DNA from 2 places in the Arthrobacter sp. 01N444 genome. Region 1 is predicted to be linked to the other one. Evidence: riboswitches for the same ligand, from Rfam matches in the RefSeq annotation. Region 1 holds a riboswitch; the other holds the start of a gene.
What was found. A riboswitch is a leader RNA that binds a small molecule or an ion and turns the genes downstream of it on or off. The one in region 1 is predicted to bind cyclic di-AMP.
Positions count from the first base shown of each region.

Region 1 (3,523 bases):
GCGGCCGGGACGGCCTACACCTACCTGGATTCCAAGGACGTCCTCGAAGCCATGATCATCGCCGGGGTGGCGGGAATCCTGCTGGCCGGAATCGTCGGGTGGCTCAGTGCGCGCAGCGCGATTCGTCCCCTCAGTGATGCCCTGGCAAGGGAGCGGCGTTTTGTCCAGGACGCCAGCCACGAATTGCGCACGCCATTGACCATCCTGGACACCAGGATCCAGCTGGCCCAGCGCAACACGGTGCCCGGCTCCAGGCAAAGCCACGACCTGGCCCGGATCCGGGAGGACGCCGCGACGCTGACAGGGATTGTCAACGAACTGCTCCTCGCGGCAACCGCGGAGGCCCCGGACCGTTCCGCGCCCCCTGCCGACCTCGCCGACGCTGCCGCCAGCGTCGCCGGCAGCCTCCAGCAGGTGGCAGAGCAGCGCCAGGTGCGTCTGGAATTCTTTGCCGATGCCCGGCCGCTGGCCCGGATCGAGAAGAATGCGCTGCGGCGTGCCGTGCTGGCCCTGGCGGACAACGCGCTGGCCCACACGCCTCCGGGCGGCCGCGTGTCCATCACGACCTCAATCGAGCAGAAGCGCGCCGTGATCACGGTGGCGGACTCCGGGACCGGAATCACCGGCGTCGATCAGGCCCGGATCTTTGACCGGTTCGTGCGGACGGCCGGCACCGGCACCTCACAGGGACAGCGGAGCTTTGGCATCGGCCTGGCCCTGGTCCGGGAGATTGCTGTCGCGGCCGGGGGCACCGTCGAAGTGGCCGCGACGGGCGACGAGGGAACCGTCATGAAGTTGACGCTTCCGCTCATGGGCAGCGGGAATCCCTGAGGTCCATCCGCCGGGGAAAGATATGCCATCGGGATCCCGGACTCCCGAATGCGGAGACAGGAAAGACCGGCGGTCGAGTTGCCCCCAAGGGAACTCGATCGCCGGTCTTTCCGGACTGTCTGGCCCCGGGTCGGGGCCGTGCGGCTTAGGCGCGGACGAACGTCACGCCGCCGGTCGCGGTGAGCCAGGACAGCGGGTGGACCATGGTCTGGTTCTTGCCGTTCATGCCGCCACTGACCACCTGGCCGTTGCCGGCGTAGATGCCGACGTGGCCGGACTGGACCACCATGTCACCGGGCTGCGGCGTCGCCACAACGGTTCCAAGGCCAAGGAACGCGCGGGGACCGATGTCGCCAACGGGCTTACCCGCGGCGCCAAGGGCCTTTTCCACCATGGCGGTGCAGTCCTGGGTGATGCCCACCTGGCTGTAGGCGGCCGAGAGCATGATGGCGTTGCGTCCGCCCGCGGGCGCCGCGGCCGGCGCTGCAGCCGGAGCCGCTGCCGGAGCTGCTGCCGGAGCGGCCTGCACCTGGATGACCGGCTTGGCCGGAGCCTTGGGCGCTGCCGCCGGGGCTGCAGCGGGAGCCGGAGCCGGCGCGACGGGCTGTTCGATGACGGGCGCGGCAACAGAATCCACTGCGGGGCGCTCGAAGCTGATCTTGACGCTTGAATCGGCGCTGACGGGGGCACTGACCTGTCCGGTGACGTCGACGGTCGACGCCGGAGCAGAGTCACGCTGCACGGGGGCGGTGGCGGCGTTGGCGGCCATTCCGCTGGTCAGGACCAGGCCGGATGCGGCGGCGAGGACGGCGGCATGGCGCGCAAAAGTATTGACTGAAGTCATGAAAAATGTAGCCTCTCCCAATGCCTGCGAGGTGAGCTGTCGGATTCGGATGGGAGGCACCCGGCCGCACTCCCGGGCCCGTCGTTGCGGGCACTGTGCGGCTTCACCCCAAGACCTGCATATCAGCAGATCAAAAGTGGTTTCCCCGTCTCTGCCGGACGTTGATGCGAGTTACCCCCGGGCCGCGGCAGAGTTAGGCAATCGGCTGGGGAGCGCCCGTATCGGAGACAACAGGCACTCATCAACCGTAGCGCGAACCGCACCCGAAAGTCACATTCAGGTAACGGCGCCATGATGCCAGGCCGCAATTTGCCCATAGGGCGGCGCCGTTTCCGAACATAGGATGATGCCATCAGCACCACCGGAAGCGGAGGCCCGAAAATGAACAGCCATTGTGTCGCCATCTGCCAGTTGAGCACTCAGCCCCAAGAGGATTTCGACGTCAACACCGAGCTGCTGATCCTCGACGGCGGGGACGTCCACGTGAGCACATGGGACGCGGAACCACGCGACGGGGGTTTCGACGAGCACATCCTTAATGACCGGGTAGACGCGCTCGGGTACATGGTTGTCAACGACTGGGCTTTCCTGGACGGCAAGGCCTATGCGGTGGTGGAACGGCGGTCAGGCCCGGCGCCGGCCGGCCGCCGCGAACCGTGACCTTCCTGTCGCTGGCGCTGATCGCCGTCATCGCCTTGGCTGGCCCCCTGCTGGCCCTGCCGGCGCGCTGGCACTTGCCTGTCATGCTGGGTGAGCTGCTGGCCGGCATCGCGATCGGGCGCTCAGGCCTGGCCCTGGTGGACCCCGCGGACCCCACGTTCACCCTGCTGGCCAATATCGGGTTTGCGCTGATGATGTTCGTGGCAGGCACCCACGTTCCCGTGCGGGATCCGCACATCCGTGGCGCCCTCGGCAAAGGCTCCCGCCGGGCGATGGTGGCCGCAGCGGCAGCGGTGGTGATCGGAACCGGCATCGGACTGCTGTTCGGGACTGGACATGCTCCCCTCTACGTCGTGCTGCTGGCCTCCTCGTCGGCCGCCCTGGTGCTTCCAATCGTCGATTCCCTGCGCCTCGGCGGGCCAGATGTCGTCGCTATGACAGCGCAGGTGGCAATAGCCGACACAGCCTGCATTGTGGCGTTGCCGCTCCTGGTGGATCCGCCCCACGCAGTCCAGGCGGCGCTGGGTGTCCTCGCGGTGACCGGGTGCGCGGTAGTGCTCTTTGTCGGCTTGCGCTGGCTGGAGCGCCAGGGAATCCGTCGGCGCGTGCACCGGCTCTCGGAAAGCCGCAAGTTTGCCCTGGAGCTACGGATCCAGCTGGCCGTGCTCTTCACCCTGGCCGGTGTCGCCACGTGGAGCAATGTGTCTGTGATGATGGCAGGCTTTTCTTTCGGCCTGGTGATGGCTGCGGTCGGCGAACCGCGGCGGCTGGCCCGGCAACTGTTCGCGCTCAGCGACGGCTTCCTGGGTCCGCTCTTCTTCGTGTGGCTGGGTGCATCGCTGACTCTAAGGGACCTGGCCGGGCACCCGGACATGATGGCCCTCGGCCTGTTGCTGGGGGCCGGGGCCCTGCTGGCCCACGCCGACCTGGCTTTCCTGGGACTCCCGCTGTCGCTCGGGGTGTTGTCGGCGGCCCAGCTTGGCGTACCGGTGGCTGCGGCGAGCATCGGCACGCAGCTTCAGGTCCTGCTCCCGGGCGAGGCCGCGGCCCTGCTGGTGGGAGCGCTGGTCACCATAGCCGCGGGCGCCGTCGCCGGGTCACGGGCGGCGAGGACTTTCGCGGTCCCGGCAAATGCCGGCGGCAAGTCCGGAAATTCCGGCAGCGCCGTTGGGCAGGGCGATCCGGGGG
Region 1 is NZ_JBFTRB010000012.1:88,393-91,915, forward strand. It holds gene AC1DKN_RS14370 (sensor histidine kinase) at 1-831, shown strand, start outside; gene AC1DKN_RS14375 (hypothetical protein) at 977-1,675, opposite strand; cyclic di-AMP (ydaO/yuaA leader) riboswitch at 1,683-1,885, opposite strand; gene AC1DKN_RS14380 (hypothetical protein) at 2,087-2,335, shown strand; gene AC1DKN_RS14385 (cation:proton antiporter) at 2,332-3,523, shown strand, end outside.

Region 2 (3,523 bases), on a different contig from region 1:
TTGGCGGCGGTGACCGTGAGCAGTTCAAGCCAGCGGTCCGGGGCCGCTCCCGACGCGGCGTGAACGAGGGCGAGTGCGCCCGAGGTCAGGGCCAGCCCGATGCCGAAGACCAGCAGCCCCTCAAAATGGTGGCGAGCCGCCTGGCTGCCGCCCTGGATGCCGAACGTGAAGCGCCGGTTGGCGGCAGTGTTGGCCACGGCGGTGGTGAGCAAGGCGAGGAAGTTTGCCAGCTGCGGGTCCATGAACCCGCGGCAGAGCAGGAAAATCGCCAGGTAGGCCAGGGTGGAGGCCACCCCGATGCTGCCGAAGCGGACGAGCTGTCCGAAGAGGCTTCCGCCGGGGCTTTGTTCCTGTGCCCGCGAGGCGGCCGGCAGCGGTCCGCGGGCCAGGGCCGCGCGCAGGTCGGGAACCGGGATCCGGCCCGAGACCAGGTCCCGGCTCAACCGTGCCATGCCGCGCAAGTCCGCGAGGGCCGTCTGGACGATGTCCACGCTGGAATCCGGGTCGTCGGTCCAGTCCACCGGGACTTCGTGGACGCGCAGGCCGCACTTTTCTGCCAGGACCAGCAGCTCGGTGTCGAAGAACCAGGCGTTGTCCAGCGTGTGGGGAAGCAGTTGCCGGGCCACGTCCGCCCGGATCGCCTTGAAGCCGCACTGCGCGTCACTGAAGTGGGCGCCCATGAGGGCCTGGAGCAGGAAGTTGTAGCTGCGCGAGATGAATTCCCGTTTGGGTCCGCGGACCACGCGGGAGTTGCGGGACAGCCGTGTCCCGATCGCCAGGTCGGAGTGCCCGGAAATGAGCGGGGCAAGGAGCGGGCCGAGGGCCGCCAGATCAGTGGAAAGATCCACATCCATGTACGCCAGGACCGGCGACGGCGAGGCCAGCCACACCTTGCGGAGTGCGTTTCCGCGGCCCTTTTCTGCCATATGGACCACCGTCACTTCGCGCAGCTCGCGGGCTACCCGTTCCGCGGCCTTGAGCGTTCCGTCGGTGCTGGCGTTGTCCGCCACGGTGATCCGGAAGGAATGCGGGAAGGCGCCGAGCAGGTACGCGTGGAGCCGGCGCAGGCAGGCCTCGAGGTCCCGTTCCTCGTTGAAGACCGGGATGGTGACGTCCAGCAGGGGCGTGCTGGCGCGCGTATCAATGGCCGTGCGCCAGCCGCCGGGGACGGTCAGGGCCCCGGCGATCGGGCCCGGGACGGGTGCGTCGGCCAGGGCAAGCCCCGAGGGTGCCCCGGGGGCCGCCGGGCCGGCCGGCGTCGCCGTGGAGCGGGGCAGGGTTCCTGTGGCCTGGTCTGTGAATGTCATGGCTCAACTTTCCCGGCGGCCCATATGAGGGCTTTAGGGTCAAGCTGTGCGGGGGCTGTGGAAGTCCGGGCCGCCGGGGCCGGTCCGGCCGTGGAGACGCAAAGAGGCCCCGGATCCATGCGGATCCGGGGCCTCCAGGGCGGGGGGCGGCTAGTGCCGGTTTAGTACCAGTTGTGTGCGTAGTGGAAGTTCAGGGCACCGCAGGGGGAACCGTAGCGCGACTTGACGTAGTTCAGGCCCCAGTTGATCTGGGTCCGGTAGTTGGTCATGTAATCGGCGCCGGCGCTCGCCATCTTCGAGGCGGGCAGGGACTGGACCACGCCGTAGGCGCCGCTGCTGGCGTTCGTGGCGGTGGTCTTCCAGTCGGATTCCTTGGTCCACAGCTTGTGCAGGCACTGCATCTGGCCGGGTGCCCAGCCATAGCTTCCCAGCTGGGACGCGGCGTAGGCCTGCGCGCCGGCGGGGTCGTCGACTGCGACCGGCGCGGCTGCCGGTGCCGGTGCCGGAGCGGCTGCCGGTGCCGGAGCGGGGGCCGCCGCGGGAGCCGGAGCAGGTGCGGGGGCTGCCGCGGGGGCCGGAGCAGGTGCTGCCGCGGCTGCCGGTGCGGCAGCAGCGGGCGCGTGGATCAGCGCTTCGGCTGCCTTAACCTCCGAGATCTGGGGAGCCACGTTCTTTTCCGTGGCAGCGGTCGGCCCAGCCACCTGGACCCGCTCGAAGTTGAGCTTGGCCAGCGGGTCAGCCATCGTGGCCGTCTGGCTCGCAACGTTCGCCGTGTGGGCGCCCGGCTCTGCCGCCTGGCTCGCGGCGCCGCCACCCAGCAGCAGCGCGCACGCGGCGGTGACGACGGCGGCACGGCGGCCGGTTACACCGAGCCCGGCGGCGAACCGCGACAGGGCGGATGCCTGCTTGACCGGTTCGGCGCGGTGGCGCGACTTGGCGGCGCCAACTGAGCGGGAATGCGAACCGCCGTCAGGGCGTGTTTGTACCTGGAATTCAGTCATGGTGGCCTCTCAACGCCGGCGGAGTTAGCTGTCGGGTTCGGATGAGGTCATCCGGCCGCACGGAACATCACGTGTCGGCTTCACCCCGAGGGCGCATGAAAGCAGATTGCCCGGGAACTCTGGGTCCCCCGCCTCTGCCTGGTCCAGCGGAATCCGGGAAGCGGCAGAGTTTGGCGTCCGTCCGGATATGCGGCACCGATGGCGGCGCACGCTAACGACGCTACAGGACCCGGCCGCTTAAGTCACATTTTGGTAACAGGAGTCACAGTGCCGGGGTGTCGGGTTGCGCCGGGCTCGCCGGTCGACCGTCCGGGCCGTTTGCGCCGGCGGCGGCCGTTCCGGTTACGCCGGCGGCGGCGAGGCGGGCAGCCGCACGGCGAACTCCGTGCGGCCCGGCCGGGACGTGACCTCGACTGTTCCTCCGTGGGCCTCCACGATCGACTGGACAATGGACAGGCCCAACCCGCTGGTGCCCTCGGACGTCGGCGCGGCGGTCGCCGTGCCGTGACCTCCGCGGCTGCCGGAAACAGCGCCGGAGGACGAGCGTGCGGGAGCCCCGGACCCGACCCTCGCCGTCGCGACGGCAGAATCGGCGGGGACAGCTGCGGGGTTCGACGCCGGATTGGTGCGCGAGGCGTCGGCCCGGGTGAAGCGGGCGAAGACCCGGCCGATAAATTCCGGGGCGATGCCGCTGCCATTGTCTGTCACGGTGACCACGGCACTGCCGTCAGCCGAGCGCATAACGCCCGTGACCACCTTGGTCCCGGGTTCCGTGTGCTTGCGCGCATTGGACAGCAGGTTGGCGAGGACCTGGTGAAGCTGGGTCGCATCACCGCGCACCACCACGGGCTCGTCCGGAAGTTCCAGCTGCCAGATGCGGTCCGGGGCCATGACTTTCTCATCGCTGACCGTCTCGATGGCCAGCTGGGTGAGGTCGACGTCGGAGATTTTGAGCGGCTGTCCCTCGTCCAGGCGCGCCAGCAGCAGCAGGTCCTCCACGAGCGTGGTCATCCGCTCGGACTGGCTTTGCACACGGGCGAGGGACCTCTCGCCGTCGGGGGTGAAATGCTCGGTCATCCGCATCAGCTCCGTGTAGCCGCGGATGGCCGTCAGCGGGGTGCGGAGTTCGTGCGAGGCGTCGGCGACGAACTGCCGGACCTTCATCTCGCTCTCCTGCCGCGCCTCGAGAGCGTTGGAGACGTTGTCCAGCATCTT
Region 2 is NZ_JBFTRB010000005.1:90,430-93,952, reverse strand. It holds gene AC1DKN_RS08110 (bifunctional glycosyltransferase family 2/GtrA family protein) at 1-1,307, opposite strand, end outside; gene AC1DKN_RS08105 (aggregation-promoting factor C-terminal-like domain-containing protein) at 1,469-2,308, opposite strand; cyclic di-AMP (ydaO/yuaA leader) riboswitch at 2,308-2,467, opposite strand; gene AC1DKN_RS08100 (sensor histidine kinase) at 2,651-3,523, opposite strand, start outside.
Region 2: it holds a riboswitch for cyclic di-AMP, as region 1 does, so the genes downstream of both, AC1DKN_RS08105 (aggregation-promoting factor C-terminal-like domain-containing protein) here and AC1DKN_RS14375 (hypothetical protein) in region 1, are expected to answer to the same signal.